DNA from 3 places in the Erwinia pyri genome. Region 1 is predicted to be linked to each of the others. Evidence: predicted binding sites of a transcription regulator. Region 1 holds the regulator's gene; each other region holds the start of a gene.
What was found. Region 1 encodes LexA, which represses DNA repair genes until DNA is damaged. Its sites were predicted from a motif close to TNCTGTATGTACATACAGNA; they were not measured.
Positions count from the first base shown of each region.

Region 2: a site for LexA is predicted at 3,032-3,051, ahead of umuD (translesion error-prone DNA polymerase V autoproteolytic subunit). Genes of this name have one in related genera too.
Region 3: a site for LexA is predicted at 1,295-1,314, ahead of mutH (DNA mismatch repair endonuclease MutH). Genes of this name have one in related genera too.

Region 1 covers NZ_CP132353.1:4,129,653-4,137,483, reverse strand. Annotated here, with positions in the region: gene ubiC (chorismate lyase) at 1-377, shown strand, start outside; gene ubiA (4-hydroxybenzoate octaprenyltransferase) at 397-1,263, shown strand; gene plsB (glycerol-3-phosphate 1-O-acyltransferase PlsB) at 1,321-3,744, opposite strand; gene Q3V30_RS19605 (diacylglycerol kinase) at 3,873-4,232, shown strand; gene lexA (transcriptional repressor LexA) at 4,349-4,957, shown strand; gene dinF (MATE family efflux transporter DinF) at 5,060-6,382, shown strand; gene Q3V30_RS19590 (CsbD family protein) at 6,624-6,833, shown strand; gene zur (zinc uptake transcriptional repressor Zur) at 7,007-7,522, opposite strand.
Region 2 covers NZ_CP132353.1:2,632,625-2,640,455, forward strand. Annotated here, with positions in the region: gene otsA (alpha,alpha-trehalose-phosphate synthase) at 1-391, opposite strand, end outside; gene otsB (trehalose-phosphatase) at 396-1,175, opposite strand; gene Q3V30_RS12325 (cyclic di-GMP phosphodiesterase) at 1,580-2,761, opposite strand; gene umuD (translesion error-prone DNA polymerase V autoproteolytic subunit) at 3,068-3,487, shown strand; gene Q3V30_RS12335 (alpha/beta hydrolase family protein) at 3,644-4,756, shown strand; gene Q3V30_RS12340 (helix-turn-helix transcriptional regulator) at 4,671-5,732, opposite strand; gene Q3V30_RS12345 (TetR/AcrR family transcriptional regulator) at 5,901-6,518, shown strand; gene Q3V30_RS12350 (alpha/beta fold hydrolase) at 6,599-7,558, shown strand; gene Q3V30_RS12355 (TetR/AcrR family transcriptional regulator) at 7,582-7,831, shown strand, end outside.
Region 3 covers NZ_CP132353.1:930,062-937,892, reverse strand. Annotated here, with positions in the region: gene ptsP (phosphoenolpyruvate--protein phosphotransferase) at 1-322, opposite strand, end outside; gene rppH (RNA pyrophosphohydrolase) at 335-862, opposite strand; gene mutH (DNA mismatch repair endonuclease MutH) at 1,549-2,235, shown strand; gene Q3V30_RS04415 (TerC family protein) at 2,316-3,026, shown strand; gene Q3V30_RS04410 (YgdI/YgdR family lipoprotein) at 3,194-3,409, shown strand; gene Q3V30_RS04405 (NADP(H)-dependent aldo-keto reductase) at 3,604-4,644, shown strand; gene lplT (lysophospholipid transporter LplT) at 4,717-5,922, opposite strand; gene aas (bifunctional acyl-ACP--phospholipid O-acyltransferase/long-chain-fatty-acid--ACP ligase) at 5,915-7,831, opposite strand, start outside.

The sequences.
Region 1 (7,831 bases):
TTGTGCGTGAAGGCTTTATTGGTGCAGAGGATGCGGCGCAGGAGGTAACATTTTTACCTCAGGAGCCCCGCTACTGGCTGCGTGAGATTTTGCTGTGCGGCGACGGTGTGCCCTGGCTCGCTGGACGGACAATCGTCCCTGAATCAACCCTGATCGGGCCAGAGCAGATGTTGCAACAGTTGGGCACCCGCCCGCTGGGACGCTATCTTTTTTCTTCCTCAACGCTGACGCGGGATTTTATCGAGCCTGGTCAGCACAAGGAGTTGTGGGGACGCCGTTCCCGCCTGCGTCTCTCCGGCAAGCCGCTATTATTGACCGAACTGTTTTTACCGCCGGCGCCGCTCTATCAGTCGCTGCTGGCTAAAGGGAACCCGTAACGTGGAGAGAACGCTTCCTGTGAGTAAATTTCAGGCCTACAGCCGCCTGATGCGCATCGACAAGCCGATTGGCTCGTTGCTGCTGCTGTGGCCCACCTTTTGGGCGCTGTGGCTGGCAGGCAGAGAGATCCCGCCGCTTAACGTGCTGATCGTGTTCACCCTTGGCGTATTCTTTATGCGCGCCGCTGGCTGCGTGGTTAATGATTTTGCCGATCGTAAAATTGACGGGCATGTTAAGCGCACCCAGGCACGTCCTTTACCCAGCGGCGCGGTGACCTCCAGAGAGGCAAAACTGCTGTTTGCCGGGCTGGTGCTGGTCTCGTTCTGTCTGGTGCTGACCATGAATGCCATGACCATCTGGCTCTCTTTTGGCGGCCTGGCGCTGGCCTGGGTCTATCCGTTTATGAAGCGCTATACCCATCTGCCGCAGGTGGTGCTGGGCGCGGCGTTTGGCTGGGCTATTCCAATGGGATGGGCGGCAGTAAGCGAAACCGTGCCGCTGGTTTGCTGGCTGCTGTTTGCCGCTAATATCTGCTGGACGGTAGCTTATGACACGCTCTATGCGATGGTGGACAGAGATGATGACTTAAAGATTGGCGTGAAGTCGACAGCGATCCTGTTTGGTCGCTTTGATAAGCTCATCGTGGGCCTTCTGCAGCTGACGACGCTGATATTAATGGCGCTGATTGGCTGGATGATGCAGCTTGGCGGCGCTTTTTACTGGTCAATCCTGCTGGCTGGCACGCTCTTTATCCATCAGCAGAAGCTGATCTCCGCCCGCGAACGCGATGCCTGCTTCAAAGCCTTTCTGAACAACAATTACGTGGGGTTAGTGCTGTTTATCGGTATTGCGTTAAGCACCTCTCCGCTGGTCAACTGGCTGTGACAAGCCATAAAAAAGGGTCGATGATTGCTCATCGACCCTTTTTAACAGCGTCACTATTTACTCGTGCGGTCCCGCACTTTCGATAGTCATCCGCACTTCCTGAGTGATTAAATCAGCCAGCATCTGATAGACCTTATGCGTCTGCTCAACCTGAGCATCGCCGGTATCGCTGATATAGCCTTCATCACGCAGCGTCAGCACCAGCGTCGAGAAGACCGCTTTGTCGAAGAATTCAGGCGCATTGATACCATGCAGTACCGACAGGCGCTGAGCCATGGTCCGGCTCTCTTTTTCCAGCGTCCCGCGGTTAATCGACGGATTGGCGCTGAGAATAGAGAAGGTAATGGCGTAGCGCTGCAGCGTCTCTCGCACACCCGCAGCCAGCAGCTGTAGCGTAGGGAAACGGGCCGGGCTGAGACGCAGCATCTGGTCATCCGCCGTCAACAGTCCCTGACGCGCCATCTCACTCACCAGCAGATCCAGCACCGCCGGCAGATCTTCTTTATTCCAGTGCAGGAACAGCTCGCTTTTGAGCATTGGATAGATCACGCTAATCTGGCGCAGCAGCTCGGCCCGCGTCAGCTCACGGTAATGCATCAGGATCACCGCTATCAGCGACGGCATCACCAGCATGTGATGCACGTTGTTGCGGTAGTAGGTCATCAGAACCGCCTGCTCGCGAGGCAGGACGATGATTTCACCAATATTATCCTGCTCAATTTCAAACTTGTTCATGCTCAGCGCGTGGTCAAGCAGCGCTTCCGGCGTCATCTCCGGCACGGTTGAGTCTGAAGAGTAGGGCACGTTGCGCAGCAGCTGTACATAACAGGTGAGCTGCTCAACGAGCTGCTCGCGCGTCAGGGAACGCTGGCGGGAGGCCAGCAGAGCCGTCACGCAAAGGTTCATCGCGTTTGCGGCGCCGGCGTTGTTGATGCTGACCATCACGCGCTGAGCAATATCATTGACCGCTGGCGTCAGCCAGGCGGGGCGCTGGGCTTCAATCGGGTCGATCGCTTCCCGCCACTCCGGCACGTGCTTGTTGAGATAAGCCACCAGAGGCAGCGGCTCACCGAAGTTTACGTAGCCCTGGCCGAGATTACGCAGCTTACGCAGCCCGCGAACCATCGACATAAAGCCCTCTTTCTCTTTGGTAGCGCCGCGCAGCTCTTTTGCGTAAGTCCCCACCTCCATTACGTGCTCATAACCGATATAGATCGGCACCAGCGTAATAGGGCGGTTACCGCCGCGCAGCATCGCCTGAATAGTCATCGACAGCGTGCCGGTTTTCGGGTCAAGCAGGCGACCGGTACGTGAGCGGCCGCCCTCTACAAAGTATTCAACCGAGTAGCCACGGGTAAAGAGTTCACCCAGATATTCGCGGAACACGGTGGAGTAGAGCTTGTTACCTTTAAAGGTACGCCGGATAAAGAAGGCGCCCAGACGACGGAAAATCGGCCCTGCTGGCCAGAAATTGAGGTTGATACCGGCAGCGATGTGCGGCGGCACCAGCCCCTGGTGATAGAGCACATAAGAGAGCAGCAGGTAATCCATATGGCTACGGTGGCAGGGCACATAGACGATTTCATGACCGTCCTGAGCCAGCTGGCGCACGCGTTCACCGCCGTTGACGTTAATGCCCTGATAGAGCCGGCTCCATGTCCAGCCCATGATGCGGTCCGTAAGGCGAATCGCTTCATAGGAGAAATCAGCGGCAATCTCTTCCATCAGCTCAATGGCATTCTGCTGGGCTTTCTCGTGGGAGATTTTCTTGCTGCGCGCCTCATCCTCTACCGCTTTTGCAATCGCTTTCGACTGCAACAGCTTGTTGAACAGATCCTGGCGGACGGGCAGACGGGGACCCACTGCAGCCAGACGCTGGCGGGCAAAGTGCATTCTCGCCACTCTTGCCAGCTTCTGGGCAATGCTTTTATCCGTACCGTGTTCGGTAGCCATGCGGCGAAGCGACACCATCGGTGAGAAACGCACAAAGCTGTCGCGGCCTAACCACAGCACGGCAACGAATTTCTGTACGCCGTTCAGCACGCGCAGATGGGGCTGATCGTCACCCTGCACTTCGCGGCCAGGCGCCCGGCCAAACATCACAGAGACCGGCACCATCTGCACATCCAGTAAAGGATTGCTGCGGTGGAGATCCAGGTACTCATGGAACAGTTTCACCGATTCCACGTTTGGCACGAAGTAGGGGAAGACACGCGGGCCATCATGGATAAAGACGTGCCGAGGCAGTACCGTTCCGTCGATTTCAAGCGGATCCAGCGGATCGGGGAGATCCTGTTTGCGGCACTGTTCACGCAGCGCCAGCAGATCGGCCTTTGAATCATAGGGCAGCACATACATAATAGGGCGCGATGTGTCGAGCGACAGCTCAGTGACCGGCTCGGCAGGAATCGCTTTACTCTTTACCAGAAATTTAACCGGTAAATTCAATACTTTATAATATAAGTTACGCCAACCTGACATAGACAACATGAAGCCTCTTGTTAGCAAAGCGCCGCAAGCATACCAGAAAGCGCCAGTGAGATCTGTGGTGTTGCAAAATGTGCGCCACCCAGACATTGACGTTAATCATCACAAAGGGTTCCCTCATTATGGCAAATAACGTCACCGGACTGACCCGCATTATAAAAGCCGCCGGCTACTCGTGGAAAGGAATACGCGCCGCCTGGCAAAACGAGGCGGCCTTCCGGCAGGAAGCCGTTGCTGCCGTGATTGCCACCATTGTTGCCTGCTGGCTCGACGTGGATGCCATGACGCGAGTGCTGCTGATAGGGTCTGTGGTGCTGGTCATTATCGTCGAGATCCTCAATAGCGCGCTGGAAGCTGTTGTGGACCGGATTGGCAGCGAATTCCATCCCTTATCGGGCCGCGCGAAGGATATGGGCTCTGCCGCGGTGCTGCTGACGATATTACTCGCTATTTTTGTGTGGGTAATGCTGTTAATGGGTTAATTGCGGGATGTTTTCCAGATTTTAGCGAACCGTCGTTTTTTAAGCAGGTTTAGGTTTTCAATGCGCAAATACCTGTATATACTCACAGTCGACTGTATAAACAACCAGGGGGCGGGATGAAAGCACTAACGGCAAGGCAGCAGCAGGTTTACGACCTGATACGCGACCACATTAACCAGACCGGCATGCCACCGACGCGGGCGGAGATTGCTGCGCAGCTCGGCTTCCGTTCCCCTAATGCGGCTGAAGAGCACCTCAAAGCGCTGGCGCGTAAAGGCGTGATTGAAATCGTCTCCGGCGCATCACGCGGTATCCGCCTGATGATGGAAGATGAGACAGGGTTGCCGTTGATAGGGCGCGTTGCTGCCGGGGAGCCTTTACTGGCGGAGCAGCATATCGAAGGGCACTTCAAGGTGGACCCAGGTTTGTTTAAACCGGGCGCCGATTTCCTGCTGCGCGTCAGCGGAATGTCGATGAAAGATATCGGCATTATGGATGGTGATCTGCTCGCCGTGCATAAAACGCAGGATGTGCGTAACGGCCAGGTCGTGGTGGCGCGCATTGATGATGAGGTTACGGTAAAACGCCTTAAAAAACAGGGTAATATTGTGCATTTACTCCCTGAAAACAGCGATTTCCAACCGATCGTGGTAGACCTGCGTCAGCAGACGCTGTCGATTGAAGGGCTGGCCGTGGGCGTGATTCGCAACGGTAACTGGCTCTAAAGGTCCGATCCGGGCGCACCTGCTGAGAGGTGCGCCACTGTTATCGTGGCGCCGCTCTGGTGCGACGATAGTGCTTATTAGCCAGTCGCACAGTGGATGATAATGCGATTAATTTCCCCCTCGGATAAACATCTCTGGCGGCTGGCGCTGCCAATGATCCTGTCGAATATCACCGTGCCGCTGCTGGGGCTGGTGGATACGGCGGTCATTGGCCATCTGGACAGTCCTGCCTATCTGGGCGGCGTAGCCGTTGGCACCACGGCTACCAGCTTTCTCTTTATGCTGCTGCTGTTTTTACGCATGAGTACTACCGGCCTCACGGCGCAAGCTTTTGGCGCAGGGGATAAACCCGCGCTGGCCCGTGCTCTGATGCAACCCCTTCTGATTGCAGTGGCCGCTGGCCTGCTGTTTGTTCTGCTGAAATCTCCCCTAACGCATCTTGCGCTTTCCCTTGTCGGCGGCGACAGAGAAGTGCTGCATCAGGCCGCGCTGTTTATGAATATTCGCTGGCTGAGCGCCCCTGCCACGCTGGCGAATCTGGTGCTGCTTGGCTGGCTGCTGGGCGTTCAGTATGCGCGGGCGCCGGTGATCCTGCTGGTGGTGGGGAACGTGGTAAATATCGCGCTGGATCTCTGGTTCGTGATTGGCCTGAAATGGGGCGTGCAGGGCGCCGCTGCCGCCACGGCAATAGCTGAATATGCCACGATGATTATCGGTCTGGTGATGGTGTGGCGCGTGCTGAAGCTGCGCGGTATTTCGCTGCCGCTGATAAAAACGGCCTGGTGCGGCAATATTGGGCGGCTATTGCGGCTCAATCGCGACATTATGCTGCGCTCTCTGCTGCTGCAACTCTGCTTCGCCTCGCTGACTGTTCTGGGCGCGCGTCTGGGTGGCGAAGTGGTCGCTGTGAATGCGGTGCTGCTGATGTTCCTGACCTTTACCGCCTATGCGCTGGATGGCTTTGCCTATGCCGTTGAAGCGTGCTCTGGCGAAGCCTTTGGGGCTAAAAACGCAGAGAAGCTGCTCTCGGTCTGGCGCGCCGCCTGTCGTCAGGCAGGGCTGGTGGCACTCGCTTTTTCCCTGATTTATGGCCTGGCTGGCACGGAGATAGTCGCCTTACTCACCTCAATTCCGGCCTTGCAGCAGCAGGCCGACAGCTATCTGTTCTGGCAAATCGTACTGCCCGTCTGCGGCGTCTGGTGCTATCTGCTGGATGGCATGTTTATCGGGGCAACGCGCGCCAGCGAAATGCGTAATGGCATGTTCATTGCGGCTGCGGGGTATGGCCTGACGCTGTTTACTGTCCCGCTGCTGGGCAACCATGGGCTATGGCTGGCGGTGACGGTATTCCTGCTGCTACGCGGCCTGACGCTCTGGCTTATCTGGCGTCGCCACTGGCAGAATGGGAGCTGGTTCGTGCAGTGAAATCATTTGTTACTCTCCTCTGCCTCTTCGTTACCCCCTGATCTGCAAGCTTTTTTAAAGAAGCACCTTTTAGATCTTCTCTGAGTCTGGCGGAATATTTTGCTTAACAGTGCAGGATTCTTATCTTCTACTATAATTATCTGTACGTCAGGCGATTGAGCAGCGTTTTATGTTGTTGCTCTCTGTTTCGCTGACATGATAATCCTAAAGCTGTGTAAACCTAAGGTCGAGGAGAGACAAGATGAATAAAGACGAAGCCGGCGGTAACTGGAAACAGTTGAAAGGTAAATTTAAAGAAAAATGGGGCAAGCTGACCGATGACGACATGACCGTTGTTGAAGGTAAACGCGATCAGCTTGTTGGCAAAATTCAGGAACGTTATGGTTATGGTAAAGATCAGGCTGAGAAAGAACTCAGTGAATGGGAAACCCATAACAATCACCGTTTCTGACAGCCAGAGAATTCTCTGACAAGAATTTAGCGTTTCAGGACGATGCTCCTACCCAGGCACAAGGAATGTGCCACTTAATCACTTCAAGATCCCTCTGTTATCTTCCTGCTTTAAAATCCCTGTACGGCACTGTCCCTGTGAGATCTACCCACGCTTTAGAGCGTCAGCGCTTCTTAACGCCCACGTTTCTTTGCCGCCACGGTATGATCGTGCTGGCACGCATCCTGATGGGTACAGGCTTCAATCTCCACGCAATCGCGGCATAAACCATGAGCTTCAATAACGCTGTTTGCCAGGGCGAATCCAGAGGTTAGTGCCAACGATTTCAGGATATTCTCTACCCCTTCCGCCTGCTGTTCCGCTACAGAACCACAGCGATCGCAAATCAACATCGCCGAGGTGTGGGAAGGCTGTTCGAAATGATGACAAACCACATAGCTGTTAGTCGATTCCACGCGGTGAACAAAACCCTGCTCAAGCAGGAAATCGAGCGCGCGATAGACCGTAGGCGGTTTGGCCTGAGGCTCTGATGCTCTCAGCAAATCCAGCAGGTCATAAGCACTGATTGCGCCATGATGCTGGCTCATTAAGCGCAGCACTTCCAGGCGCTGAGGCGTCAGCCTGACGTTGCGCTGCTGGCAGATCGTTTCCGCCTGCGACAGGATTTTTTCAGGACTGCTTATGCTCATAATATTCCCCTCAGGCCAGATCAGATTGTTATGTTATCACGCCCGCCCTGAAACGCCGAATTCAGGCAACCTGCCATTTTTTGCCGGGGGTTTACCGGGTTAAATCGTTGAACTAACGCTGGATCTGATTCAAATTTGCCGTAAGGCTGACTTGTTAAAGAGCGTTAATGGATCCGGCGCTTTGAAATCGTGCCATAAAATTTCCATAAAACTTTATTAATGTGAATTGCAGCTTGTGTTGATAATGGTTACTTTGTTACCGGCGGTGATATCGCATTTAAGATAAATAAAACGTTACGGGCAGCTTAT
Region 2 (7,831 bases), 1.5 Mb from region 1:
AGAGAATGTCGTCTGGCTTCAGGAAAGGCAGCAGGCGTTTTGCCAGCATGGTGTTCACGTTGCAGTACCCTTCCCACGCTTCACGCTGGAAATTCACTAAATCCAGACGGTAGTGGAAGGCGGGCCAAATCACCGCGTTAGAGAACTGCAGGTAATAGAGGTCATAATCATTCTGATTCAACCCAAACGAGGCGTAGGTGACGTTGTCCTGTTCAAACAGGCTCATCTCCTCGTCATCTTCACCGATTTCATTGATTTCGCCGTTCCAGCCAAACCACAATCCACCGGTGGTTTTCAGGGCATCCATAATTCCCACGGTCAGACCACCAGCGCTGGTTTTTGACCCATCGGGTACAGCGATGCGGTTAGATACGACTACTAAGCGACTCATAACCTTAACTCCTTACCGACGTTGTTTCGTCTTGATCTAATTGTAATAGTGTTTGTTCCAGCCAGTGATACACGGCGTTAACATCCGCCAGCCGCGAAGTCGCTTCTGTCGGACCCTCGCCCACTTTAATGGTGATGCCGTCCAGGGCATTAATCACGGTAAAACCGGCTTCGTCTGTCAGATCGTCGCCAATAAAGACGGGCGTTCTGCCAGCAAAAGGAGGCTGCTGCATAAAATCGTTAATTGCAGCGCCTTTATTCACGCCTTTCGGCTTCAGCTCCACCACGCATTTGCCTGGTTGCAGCGCCAGCATAGGGAACCGTTCGGTCATCGCTTCAGCCAGGGCGAGGATCTCCTGCTGATAGTGCTCCGCGCGACGATAGTGCAGCGCAAAGGCCATTCCTTTGGTTTCAAGTTGGGTATCGGGCATCTTTGCCATCGCTTCGCTCAGCAGTGCTGAGAGCGAGCTGGCAACCTCATCCGGCAGGGAGAGACGTTCAAGGTGATTTTGAGCATCCCGGCGTTCAGCGCCGTGGACGCCTGCCAGAGGAAGATGGAGAGGAGAAGCGAGCGCGTCCAGTTCTGCTATCGGACGGCCGGAGACCAGTGCCAGCGCACCGTTCGATAACCGGGCCAACTGGTCAAGATGAGCAATAACCTGCTCTGGGATAAACACTTCATCTGGTCGGGACTGGATTGCAGCCAGCGTCCCGTCAACATCAAAGAAGAAAGCGTACTGTCCGCCCACGGCTAACCGGGGACCGGACTCATTCTGGGTGTTCAAAGTATTCCTCCTGATTGAGTATGTTACGGCGCTACGTTAAGCAGGCACCCGATAAACGGGCTGGGACAGAAAAACCTGTATGACCCCAACGCACGAGGAAAACGCAACATTATCAGTATTCAGTATAGTGGCCGATGCCGATTTTGCCAGGCGAAACGGGGCAACCGGTCTGGATCTGGTGATACAGACTGGCAAATCACTGGAGAAAAATACATAGGATAAAGGCGAAATGTTTCTCTGTATGGCTCGGGAAAAGTAGAGGCTGGGCCAGAAAGGCTTGTATGACAATAGTGATGCAGCGTAGGGAGTTAAGGAGACGTAAGGATGATGGGCAGAGGGAAGGTCAACGCTATGAGAAATTCTTTGCAGTTAAGCGATAAGGTAATGCGCAGTTTGGCCACCGCTCAGGCTACCGGTGCCATCCACAGCGCATCAGGGTTCATCCCCTTCCACTGAGCGGACTCTTCCGGGCCGGTAATGCTGTCCCAACAAAATCGATCTGAGAGATCGACCTTTTCCGGCGAGATTGTCTGGTTAGTCACCAGCGAATAGAAAGCGCAGACTTTCGGCTGCAGCAGGGAACCGCCACCGGGTTCTGCAACCACGGCAATGCGCCCTGAAGCCAGGCGAACCACCGACCCTACCGGATAGATGCCTACCGCCTTCACAAAGGCATAAAACACTTTACGATCGAAATGCCCATCCCAGCTCGCCATCTGATGCATGGCGCTGGCAGGGTTCCAGCCAGCCTTGTAAGGCCGGTTTGAGGTAACAGCATCATAAACATCGCAAACGGCAGCCATCCGGGCCAGCAGCGAAATGTCGTTGCCCTTCAGCCCGTGCGGATAACCGCAGCCGTTTACCTTCTCATGATGATGTAACGCCACATCCAGCAAATCCTCGTCGCCGCCGCTTTTACGCAGCAAGGCTTCACCGATGATCGGATGTTGCTTCATAGTATTGAATTCTGCCTCGGTCAGCTTGCCCGGCTTGTTGAGGATATCCAGGGGGATGCCCGCTTTTCCGACATCATGCAACAGCCCGGCCATGCCCGCCCGCCGCACCTGCTCTTCATTCAGCTCAAGCTGCCGCGCCAGAGAGACCATCAACGCACAGACCGCCACTGAATGCAGATAGGTATAGTCGTCATGGGTTTTAAGCCGCACCACGCTCAGCAGAGCCGCCGGATGCCGACTGATCGATCCGCCAATTTCATCCACCAGCGGCAGCGTACTGTCCGTGTTAATGGTTCTGCCGAGCCGGGCATCGCTGAACATACCCATCACTCGCCCTTTGGCATTCTGGCAGATCGCCTGCGCCTGCCCGAGCTCTTCATACATACTGAGCGGGCCAGATGAGGTCATGCCCGGATCGGATCCGGCCCCGGTTTCAGCTTTATCAGGGCCGCGACCTTTAGCCAGATCTATCCAGACCTCTTTGATGCCGTTCTCTGCAATGATCTGAATCTGCATATCGGTAGTGAGTAGCATATGGTTACGCACCAACGGGTGCTTGAGCCAGAAAACTTCCAGCTTATGCACATACATTCCGAGCCGCAGTTCCTGTACCTGAATTCGCTTTATCATCCTCTGCCTGTTCCCCCTGTTCCTCCCTTCAACACAGGTATCGGCCCTGGCGATAAAACCTTCAGTAGATGCGCTGGCTGAAGGCACTTTTTACGGGATTTTTACAAATTACCCGCTGCACTATGCAGTCTGGAACTCATCATTCTGCCTGCGGTTGTCTCAGCAGAGGGGACGGAAAACGGCTGTCGGACAAGCGCTAAATGTTCTCAGGGAACAGGAGGGTAGAAATTTTTGCTTATGAAGCACTTGCTTGCTTGGCGCGATTGATAATACTGTATAGATACACAGTAACATTGAGTAATAATAATGAATATCTATCAGCTGGCTGAAACCCCGCTTTCCCTGGCTTTGCCCCTCTATGTCGAACGCGTGGCCTGCGGCTTTCCCAGCCCCGCCGCAGACTATGTTGAGTCCAGAATTGATTTGAATGAGCTGCTGGTCAGCCACCCCAGCGCCACTTACTTTATCCGTGCTGCCGGGAATTCGATGATCGAGGGCAATATTAACGATGGCGATCTGCTGGTGGTGGACAGCTCGTTGAAGCCGCAGCATGGCGACCGGGTGATTGCTGCCGTTGATGGCGAATTTACCCTGAAGAAGCTACAGCTGATCCCCTGCGTCAAACTGCTCTCCATGAATCCCAGCTATCCGGCCATCGATATTAATGATGAACAGGGCCTCAACATCTTCGGGGTGGTTACTTATATTATTTATGCGGCGCGGTAGTTTCATCTGTCATGAGCTCCTGATGAAACTAAGAAGCGGATTATTAGCAGAGTAGAGAAAAATCATTCTGTTTCGCCGACCTGAATCGTGTTTGAGGTCGAGGGATGAGTCAGTGAACTGATAAAAAAGGCTTTTATCACTCATTCAGGAACAGTTATGAACCGTTTTTATTTTGTGATTCTTTTGCTTTTGATAGTGAATACCGAGCTGCACGCTTCTGTAGGTTTTCATCAGTCAGTGCTGATTTCTCCCGGAGAACGTACGCTCTCTGTCACAATGTGGTATCCCATACAACTTGAGAGCGGGCTTAAGCCTGTAGGAGAGAACGCGGCGTTTTATGGCGTTGATGTCATCACTGACGCTCCACCGGGGCCCGAAAAACACCCTCTTGTCCTGCTCTCCCATGGTTACGGTGGAAGCTGGCGTAACCTTAGCTGGCTTGCAGCGGCGCTTGTAGCTCAGGGGTATATAGTTGCCGCTCCCGATCATCCTGGAACCACCGCGCTAAACAAAAATCCGGCAGAAGCCTCCAGGCTCTGGTTAAGGCCGCACGACTTGACCCGCGTATTGAACTATCTATTGGCAAATGCCACTTTAGTAGGCAAAATTGATGATAAACGTATTGCCGCAACAGGCCATTCCCTGGGAGGCTGGACAGTCATGGCTCTTGCAGGTGCCAAATTTTCACCCACGCAATTCCGTAGAGAGTGTAAAAAAACATCGTCGGTCACAGTGTGTAATCTGCAGAAGAAATTGGGATTGAATACCCCTGATGCCGATCGGCATTTTGCCGCAGCCCTGGCAGACCCACGGATAAAGTCGGTGATAGCGCTGGATGCAGGGTTGGTGCGTGGCTTTACCCAAGCAAGCCTCTCTCACATAACAATCCCTGTTTTACTTCTCGCAGCCGGAAATAATATTGCGGACTTACCAGCCCATGACGAGTCCGGTTATCTGGCCAAGTATCTTCCTCCCTCCCTGGTCAAGTTTAATATTATTCCCGATGCTTCCCATTTCAGTTTCATGCAACTATGCAAACCCAATGCTGCACAACTAATAGATAAAGATGCCCCAGGAGAGGGAATTATCTGTCGTGATGCTACGCAACGTAGCAGAGCAACACTCCATCAAGAAATCCAGCACCAAATCATCGATTTCCTGGCGGTATCCCTGAATTATTGTCCTATAAAGTCTCAGGGATCTCTGGTGGACAAGCACGGCGGTATTCTCCAGGATTCATCCCAGCTGTCCGTAAAAATTCGCGATTAAAGTTAGACTTTGTCCGAAAACCCGATTCATCCATAATCTCAGTTACCGTAAGGCTGGTGGTTTTTAGCAGACGCTGGGCCTCTACAATACGGTAACTATTTATCATCTGTGAAACGTTACGATTCTGGACGCGATTAATAGCCTGAGAAATTCTTCTGCCCGGAATAAGAACCTTTCGTGCCAGACGCTCAAGCGTAAGGTCGGGATCGCGATAGAGACGCTGCGCAATGATGAAATCATTGACCTTCTGACAAATAATATTGTCCTCTTCGACATTAGTCACCTGACTGGTTTCAGTAACGTTTTCCAACTGGCTTGTTTCAGGAGCCTGTTTCAGTTCTCCTTCCTGTACAGGCTGGCTTTGCCCAACTTTAACTAAGAGTGTAGCCAGAAAGATCAGAACAAATAACTGCCCTGTAATGACCATGGTTAACACATGCTGGCCCGCATAGAGTGTGAAATCAAACGCTATTACTAAGTCACCTATTCCTGAAAAGCACAGTAGAACACCAACCAGAGAAGCTACTTTTTGTATTTCGGGTGCCTCGCTCAATCGGCTCAAGCTAAAAATGTCTGCTCCTCTATTCGCTATTCTGATGAGAGCTACACCAAACAGGAGGCTTAAAGTGGCGATAAAATAATCAACAGGAAAATTCCGTAAAGGGAAGAAAACCAGGCCTCCTGTTGCAATAATGATTAGCCCAAACAGTACCCAGAAGCGCCACTTACTTACCGATATTAAAGAACGAAAACTATGCCAGGCTAACAGTGGAAGCGTACAGGCCAGTATGGGTTGCAATTGACGTACATGCTGAAAGTTTCCGCTCCAGCGCAAACCAACCAACGTAACCATAGCGATGCAGGCAACAATAAAAAAAAGTGCCGGCCTGAGGGCTCGATCTCTTTTCATGGCTAACCTGATAAATACCATTACTAGCATAATTGCAGTGACAAAAGGTAAGGGAATGGCTGGCATAAACATTTTCCGGTGATGAACTGAAGACTCTTTTACCTGTAAATTTTTTCTTTTTCACGCCATTATGAATGCTGATAGCAATAAAATTTCTTTTCATCATATTCCCCTTCTTGCCATCCCGCCCACGCTGTGGCATTTTGGAAACAATCATTTCCCTATTGGATTGCTATGCGCCACTCATCTTCCCCTCTCCGCGAAAGTAAAGAGCGCGGTCGGCCCAGAGCCTTTGATACCAACCTGGCGCTGGATAACGCCATGCTGGTGTTCCGGCAGAAAGGGTTTCATGCCGCCTCCATTGCCGATTTAAGTGAGGCGATGAACCTGACCGCGGGCAGCATTTATAAAGCGTTTAAGGATAAGCGAACCCTTTTTCTTCAGGTGTTTGAACGCTATACCTCATTACGTAACGCTACGCTGCGGCAGCGGCTGGAGAAGCTGCCCACCGCACGGGAACGGCTGGCGGATCTGCTCAGGTTCTATCTGGAGTCCGCTCATGATGTGGAAGGCCGTCGCGGCTGTCTGGTGGTCGGCAGCGCTACAGAACTGCAGGTGCTGAATCCGGCGCTGGCCGATCTGGTTCAGCAAGCCGTGATGCGCAACAAAAGTGCGCTGCTCTCGCTGTTAACCCAGGCACAGCAGGAAGGCTCAGTCTCCCCCGCCCTGGAGCTGGAAACAGTTGCTGAAGTGATGCTCTGCCTCACCTTTGGCATGCGCGTGGTAGGCAAAACGCAAAACCTGACCAACAGAGAGGCGATCGTTACGCTCGCGATGAAGCTGCTCGATTAAAAATTTACCCATTTAGGAAATAATCATTTCCTAATCAACCTTCTGCCTGAAGGCAGAACAGAGCCCCGTGAGGAGAGAAGATGAGTTCACAGTTAAAAGAGCCGGTTAGCGCTTCCCCCGTTCGCCACGCACAGGCAGAGCCTGTAGCTATCGCAGACGATACCCTCGCCGGTTTTGAACACCGCTACGCTACGGTTGATGGCGTCAGGCTCCATTATGTCATCGGCGGCAATCCTGAGGGGGAAACGGTAGTGCTGCTCGCCGGTTTCCCGCAGAGCTGGTACGCCTGGCGCAGCGTGATGGCATTAATGGGAACCACCTGGCGCATCATTGCCCCGGATCTGCCCGGCCAGGGCGACTCAGACCGGCCAGAGTCAGGTTACGACACGCGTTCGCTCGCCGAAAAGGTACATGGTCTGCTGGCCGCGCTCGGCATCAGCCGCTACTTTCTGGCGGCCCACGATGTGGGAGCCTGGGTTGCCTGGCCCTATGCGGCTCTCTACGGTAATGAGGTGAAACGCCTGGCGTTGCTGGATGCCGGCATTCCCGGTGTGACTCTGCCGGACGCCCTGCCCGTTACGCCCGATAAAGCCTGGAAAACCTGGCACTTTGCCTTTCATGCCATTCCCGACCTGCCGGAAGCGCTGATTGCGGGCCATGAGCGCCTCTACCTGGAATGGTTTCTGAAGCGTAAAACCGCCTGCCCGGACGTGTTTACAGAGCAGGATATTGAGGAGTACCTGCGGGTGATGATGCAGAACGGCGGCCTGCGCGCAGGGCTGGCTTACTATCGATCCGCTGCGCTCTCCGCTCAGCAAAACAAAGCCCTGCAGGCCAACGGCAAACTTACGCCACCCATTCTGGCAATCAGTGCCGGAGAGGGTTCAATTGCCGATATGGCGGCTCCGCTGCGCCCCTATGCAGAGGAAGTTTCCGGCGTGCTGGTTCCTTACTGCGGACACTTTATGCCGGAGGAGCAGCCGCAGGCGATCGCCCGGGAGCTGAGCCGCTTTTTTGCCGAAGCCAGGTTGCAAAAGTAAAACGATCGGTTTACTTTTTAAGGATGAATAAAAAACAAGATATCCTTCAGGCCGCCGAGCGGTTGTTCTACCTCAACGGTTTCCATGCCACCAGCACGGACCGGATCTGCCGCGAAGCGGGCGTCTCAACCAGGACGCTGTATCGCTATTTTCCCTCACGGGAGGTGCTCACCAGCGCAGTTATGACGGCAAGGAGTGAGAGATTCTTTGCCGATCTGTTTCATCCCTCGCACCCGGAGGCGATAAGCCAGCTTTTTAGCGTGTTGGGCAAGT
Region 3 (7,831 bases), 1.3 Mb from region 1:
GGAAACGCTCTTCTTTTACGGAGGGGACATATTTAAAGCTGGGGTGACTCTGCGCGTCAGCAAGGTTGATTGGCTCAGCCAGCCTGCCCACCAGCCCGACAATCCCTTCGTCAAAGGCGAGTGCGACAGTGCGACCACGTGGTTTTTTCAACCCACGTGTCGCCATCAGGTAATAGCAGCGGCGATCGTGATCGGCAAGGTAGACCGAACAGACTTCGGTTTCCATCGCCAGGCAGATCTCATTGACCAGGATATCGAGCGCCTCAGTGAGCCGGGGCGCTCCCGCCACTTTTTCAACTATTTCGCGAAGCTGTGTGAGCATAATCTACGTGGCTTAACCTCTCTTCCGTCGATAAGCAGGCGTATTTCGCTGTGTGGTGCTCTCCTGCAGCGGCATCACCACGCTGGCAAACTCTTTCATCACCCGACGATAAACGTCGCGTTTGAACGAGACTACCTGACGAACCGGATACCAGAAGCTGACCCAGCGCCAGCCGTCAAATTCCGGCGTGCTGCTGGTCTGCATGTTGATATCTGCGTCATTGCACAATAACTGCAGAAGAAACCACTTCTGTTTCTGGCCGATACAAACCGGCTTTGTGTCCCAACGCACCAAACGTTTTGGCAACTTGTAGCGTAACCAGTTTCGGGTAGAGGCAAGGATGCGAACATCTTTGCGGTGCAAACCGACTTCTTCGAAAAGTTCTCGGTACATCGCCTGTTCCGCCGTCTCCCCAGCATTGATCCCTCCCTGGGGAAACTGCCAGGAGTGCTGACCAAATCGCCTGGCCCACAGCACTTGTCCCTGCCTGTTACAAATTACGATACCAACATTCGGGCGGTAGCCATCATCATCGATCACTGGACTACCTCAAACTAAAACTCGGATGTTCTGATTGTTTCATACTCCTTACAGGTGGTAAACCACTGCTTTACGCCCTCAGCACGCGGTAAACACGGGATAACTTGCCCTGTTGGGTCGAGTTATAAACAGAATAAGGCGTTAAAGCGCGATCTTATTCACGTTTTCTGTGGATAGCTTTGTGCAGAACTCTGTTAACCATTGGGGAAAACTTTTTCCTCTCGCGGCCGCTTACGCGCTCGCCTTTTCATTAACTTGCTCTAAGCGTTAGGATTTATCCTGATATGTACCTTCTTCCTGACACCTTCATCCTGCTGTCACAGAGCCATGCCGCACCACTGGTGAAAGATCGAACACTGGACTTTTTATCCACAGGTTATGCCGCTGAGTTAAGCATAAATCGTGCAAAAAGTCGTAATCCTGCCCCGTCAAGGCTGTAAATCGAAACAGTAGTGTTGTAAAAAGTGAGTTATCCCATTTTTCTGTGGATAACAGGGGGTGTGATCCTGTTCATTGCCGGTGACAACTTTGGCATAACCTCAAGGATGCGCGCGATTTTCCCGCCGTCGGAAAATAAAAAAGCATGATTTATCATGCTATTATTCCTGTTTTACACAATCATTTTTTGCGACTAAACCAGAGCGCAAAAGAGTGGTTATTTTTTAACCAATTACGACGAGTTATTCATGGGCGGTGATTTTATCCCGGTGTCCTCCCCGGAAAATGAGGAGGTTCTGCTGGAACGTGCTCAGCGCCTGGCGGGTTATACGCTGGGTGAGCTGGCAGAGCGAGGTGGATTGGCGATCCCGCAGGATCTCAGAAGAGATAAAGGCTGGGTTGGCATGCTGCTGGAGCGCTATCTGGGTGCCAGCGCAGGCAGTAAACCGGAGCAGGATTTTGCGGAGATCGGCGTGGAGCTAAAAACCATACCGGTTGATGCGGTGGGCCGTCCGCTGGAGACGACTTTTGTTTGCGTGGCCCCGTTAACCGGCAACTCCGGGGTCACCTGGCAGACAAGCCATGTTCGCCATAAGCTACAACGGGTACTGTGGGTTCCTGTTGAGGGGGATCGCGCCATTCCGCTGGCTGAACGTCGGGTTGGTGCGCCGCTGTTATGGAGTGCCAGTGAAGATGAAGAGGCGCTGCTGCAGCGAGACTGGGAAGAGTTAATGGATATGATTGTGCTGGGTCAGGTAGAGCGTATCACCGCCCGGCATGGTGAAGTGCTGCAAATTCGCCCTAAAGCGGCCAACAGTAAAGCGCTGACGGAAGGGATTGGCGAAAACGGCCAGCCCATTATGACCCTTCCCCGCGGCTTCTATCTGAAGAAGTCTTTTACAGGCCTGCTGCTGGCCCGCCATTTTTTATTGTAGGAGCTAAAGCCGCGGATGGCGGGCAGCACGAGGGTTGCGTATACTCCCCGTTTACTTTTCGTTTAGGATGCAATGTTAGTATGTTTGATTGGATTGCAGATCCCAATGCCTGGCTGGCCCTTGGTACGCTGACGATTCTTGAGATCGTTCTGGGTATTGATAATATTATTTTTCTCTCTCTGGTTGTCGCCAAACTTCCGAAACATCAGCAGAATGCCGCCCGCCGCATGGGTCTGGCCGGCGCAATGTTAATGCGTCTGGGGCTGCTGGCTTCTATCGCCTGGGTTATCCGCCTGACCACGCCGCTGTTCACGCTGATGGATCACAGTTTCTCCGCCCGCGATCTGATCCTGCTCTTTGGCGGCCTGTTCCTGCTGTGGAAATCGAGCGTGGAGATCCATGAGACGATCGAAGGCGGTGAAGAGGAGCATAAGACTAACGTCCATTCCTTTATTGGCGCCATCGTACAAATTATGCTGCTGGATATCATCTTCAGCCTGGACTCGGTCATTACCGCCGTGGGCCTCTCCGATCATCTGATTATTATGATGGCTGCCGTGGTGATTGCGGTTGGCGTAATGATGTTTGCCGCCAGATCGATTGGGGAGTTTGTAGAGCGTCACCCTTCCGTGAAGATGCTGGCGCTGGCGTTCCTTATTCTGGTCGGCTTTACGCTTATTCTGGAAAGCTTCAATGTCCACGTGCCCAAAGGGTATATCTATTTCGCCATGTTCTTCTCCATGGCGGTTGAGTGTTTGAATCTGGTGCGCAGTAAAAAGAAAACAGCCTGATCTCAGGCAGGCCGCTCACCCGGCCTGCCCCCCCTGTAATATCAATTTACGAATAAAGTCAATGGCGCCACGTGCTTGCTGCACATTTTCGGAGTTCTTCTGCTGATCCCCTGCAAAAAATGCGCTATAACCAGACGCATCAGTTTGAAGTTTAAAGGGAGCGAATTATGAAGTATGTGTTCGGCGCAGCGGCGCTGATGTTGGCCACACTGGTCAGCGGGTGCAGCAGCGATTACGTCATGGCCACTAAGGAAGGAAATATGATCATGACTCAGGGAAAACCTGAAATAGATAAAGAGACGGGACTTGTGAAATATACTGACCGTTCCGGCCATGAGTTACAGATTAATGGTGATGAAGTTTCATCCATTGTTGAACGCTAAGAGACGTTACGCCACCCGTTTGTTCTGCCAGGGTGGCTCTCTCCGCACTTCCCGATAAATCCCCTCTTCCCCCTGCCGCTTACGGCGGTTATAGTCAAATGCCGGATCTGAGTGCGCACCGCGAGGCTACGTACCTCTTACTGGGCATGCTTCAGATTCCAGACCTTTTAATAATGAAAAAAGGAAGCCGGCAAATGCACTATCACCGTATCCCCCACAGCACCCTGGAAGTCAGTAGCCTGGGTTTGGGAACCATGACGTTTGGTGAGCAGAACAGCGAAGCCGACGCCCACGCCCAGTTAGATCTGGCGCTCCGTTCCGGTATTAACCTTATTGATACCGCTGAAATGTACCCGGTGCCTCCGCGTCCGGAAACCCAGGGCTTAACCGAAAAATATATTGGCAGCTGGCTGAAAGCTCGCGGCAACCGTGAAAAAGTGATCCTGGCCTCTAAAATTGCCGGACCGGTTCGCGGTGCTGATGCCTCTATCCGCCCCAATCAGGCGCTTGATCGCAAGAATATCCGCGAGGCGCTGGATGCCAGCCTTAAGCGACTCAATACGGATTATCTTGACCTCTACCAGCTGCACTGGCCTCAGCGTCAAACCAACTATTTTGGCAAGTTATCCTATGAGTACAGTGAGGGTAACGCTACGGTAACGCTGCTGGAAACGCTGGAAGCGCTTAACGAGCAGGTCCGTGCCGGGAAAATTCGCTATATCGGCGTATCAAATGAAACGCCCTATGGCGTGATGCGTTACCTGCAGCTGGCGGAAAAGCACGAGCTGCCGCGCATAGTCAGCATTCAGAATCCCTACAGCCTGCTAAACCGCAGTTTTGAAGTGGGTCTGGCGGAGATCAGTCATCTGGAAGGGGTGGAGCTGCTGGCCTATTCAAGCCTGGCCTTTGGCACGCTGAGCGGAAAATACCTGAACGGGGCAAAACCGGAAGGTGCTCGCAACACTCTCTTCAGCCGCTTTACCCGCTACAGCGGCGAGCAGGCGCAGCTGGCTATCGCTGAATATGTGGCGCTGGCTAACCGGCACGGGCTGGATCCGTCACAAATGGCGCTGGCATTTGTTCGTGAGCAGCCGTTTGTAGCCAGCACCCTGCTGGGCGCAACCACGCTGGAGCAGCTGCAGATTAATATCGACAGCTACAACCTGACGCTGGATGAAGAGGTAATGCAGGGGCTGGAGGCGATCCATCGCCGTTATACCTTCCCGTCGCCTTAAGGGATAGCTACAAAATGAAAGCGCAGGGAAGCGCTTTAAACTCCCCGCAGACTTACTGTCACAACAGGCCATTCAGCCCCTGCCGCGCTTTTGCGCCAGCTGCCAGCCCCAGAGCACCGCAATCGCCAGCGCAAACAGAGCACCAAACCCTACGCCGGTCGCCACAGGCGGCGCGCCCGCTTTGACAGCCAGCGAATAGAGCCCCAGCATAATCAACATTGCGCTGTTTTCACCGAGATTCTGCACCGCAATCGCATTGCCCGCCCCTACGCTCTCTTTACCGCGCAGCTGCAGCAGGGCATTAAGCGGCACCACAAAGAAGCCACCCAATACGCCAATCGCCACCAGCAGGGCATAAGCGCCAGCCATAGAATGTTGCAGCGAGAAGAACACTACCGCGATACCAATCAGTACCCCCGCCGGCATACAGCGCCCCACGGTTTTCAGCGTCACCAGTTTGGCTGCGGCCCCGGCGCCAATCACGATCCCGATCGCTACCATCGCGTTAAGCAGAGTTGGCGTTTTATTATCGGTAATGCCCAGCGCCACCGGCACCCACAGCACCAGCAGGAAACGCAGCGTCACGCCTGCGCCCCAGAAAAGACTGGTGCCCACCAGCGAGAAGCGGGTTTCGCCATCCCGCCACAGCACGCGGCAGGCGCGGAAGAAGCTGGCGGACATTTTGCCAGGATGCCACGGCTGACCGGGCCGGGCCGCCGCCAGTTTAGGGATCAGCATATTGGCAGCTACCGCCAGACCGTAAGCCACCACGCAGGCGACCAGCGCCGCCAGCAGATTGAGGTCAGCAAGGAAGCCTCCCGCTACAGAGCCCAGCAGAATAGCGGCGATGGTGGAGGACTCCATCAGGCCGTTGGCTTTTACCAGCGTCTCTCCGCCGGTTATCTCCCCCAGGATGCCATATTTAGCGGGTGAATAGGCGGCCGCGCCCGCGCCGACCAGGCTGTAGCCGATGAACGGGTTGAAGCCGAAACAGATAGTCAGCGCCCCCAGCAGCTTCAGGCCGTTGGCAAACATCATTACCCGGCCCTTGGCGAAACTGTCCGCCATCTGCCCGACAAACGGCGCGAGGATAATATAGGTGGCGACAAACACCATCTGCAGCACCGGCTGGCTCCAGTCCGGGTAAACCTGCTGCTTTAACACGGCCAGCGTGGCGAACAGCAGCGCATTATCGCCAAAGGCAGAAAGGAACTGCGCGGCGATAACCGCCACCATTCCCCGGGATAACAACTTTTGCGAACCGTCGGCATTACTCATTACTGCTCTCCGGGTTTTCAGCCATGCTGCGCAGGGTGACAAAGTCAGGCTTACCGCTGCCCAGCAGCGGCAGCTGTTTCAGCACGCGAATATCTCTGGGCACGGCCAGCTCCGGACTGCCCAGCTCGCGGGCGGCGCGCTGCAGCCTGTCGCGGGTAAGCTCGCTGTCGGTGGTGAACAGCACCAGCGCCTCGCCCCGGTTGCCGTCTGGTTTTATTGAGGCAGCGTGCTGCTTCTCCGCTGAAGCTTTAAGCGCGATCTGCTCAACCATCTCCAGCGACACCATTTCACCGGCAATTTTTGCAAAACGTTTCATGCGTCCCTGAATCTGGCAGAAGCCGTGATCGTCAAAGCTCACGATGTCGCCGGTATCGTACCAGCCCGCCTCCATCTGGCCTTCTCCGTTGTCCGCCGCTGGCGCTTCAAGCACCCCAGGTTTCTCAACGCGCAGGTAGCCTTTCATGATGTTAGGCCCCCGCAGCTGCAGCAGGCCGCCCTCCTCAATGCCCGGAACAGAGATCAGGCGTGAATCCATGCCGGGCAGAATGCGGCCCACGGTGTGATTTTTCGCCGCCATCGGCACATTAATGGCAACAACCGGCGCGCATTCCGTCACGCCATACCCTTCCAGAATGCGGATGCCGAATTTCTCCATCCAGGTTTGCCGCGTCGCTTCCTGTAGCTTTTCCGCACCCGCCACCACGTAGCGCAGCCGCGCGAAATCATACGGATTACCAAAGCGGGCATAGTTGCCCAGGAAGGTTGAGGTGCCGAACAGCACGGTGCAGTTGCGGTCATACACCAGCTCAGGAATGATGCGGTAGTGCAGCGGGCTGGGATAGAGGAATACCTGCGCGCCGGTCATCAGCGGCGTAAAGAGCCCTACCGTCAGGCCGAAAGCGTGAAACAGCGGCAGCGCAGACATAAAACGATCCCGCGGGGTGAAGTCCGCCACGGTTCTGATCTGCTCCACGTTTGCCAGCAGGCTTTTGTGCGAATGCACCACCCCTTTGGGGTGCCCTTCTGAACCGGAGGTAAAGAGCACCATCGCCGCCGCTTCAGGCTGCTGCTGGACTTCAGCCAGACGCGGCAGCAGCAGATGCCCCAGGATCCAGAGTTTGTCCCGCGTGGTTACGGTATCTTTGAGATCTTCGAGAAAGACCCACTTCACCTGGGTTATCTCTTCCGGCAGGTGCCAGAGCTTGCCTTTATCCAGAAACTGACGCGAGGTAAAGACGGTTTTCACTTCAGCCGCGGTTAACGCGCTGCTGACCCCTTTTACTCCGGAGGTGTAGTTAAGCATAGCGGGAACGCGCCCACGCATGGAGGCTCCCAGGATCGCCGCTGCCGTCACCGTGGCATTGGGCAGCAGCAGACCGATATATTCCCCCGGCGCAGTATAACGTTCCAGAATCCGCCCCACGCCCAGTGATTTTTTCACCAGGCTGGTGTAACTGTCCGGCGTGAAATTCACATCTTCAATGCAGGGTTTGAAGAAGCCGTAACGCGTGCGGGCCGACAGAAATGCCTGCCAGAGCGTCTCCCGCGGGCGAACCGCCATACGGGCTTCCATCATAATATGATGCAGATGCTCTCCCGCCAGCTTGCGTCGTTCCCGCGCGCTGGGCGCTTCCGGCATCGGGATAAGGGTGGAAGGCAGCACGGTCAGAGAGATGGTGGGGAAAAGCCGGCGTTTAAAGACCCCCGCCAGGCGACCAAAAGGGGTAAACTCAGCGCCCTCAATGCGCAGCGGCACCACTGTCGCCTGTGACTTTGCCGCCACAAATCCGGCCCCTTCATAGATTTTCATCAGCGAACCGGTCACCGTGATGCGTCCTTCCGGGAAGATCACTACCGGGCGCCCCTGCCCAATGACCCTGACCAGGTGCTTCACCGACATCGGTTTAGT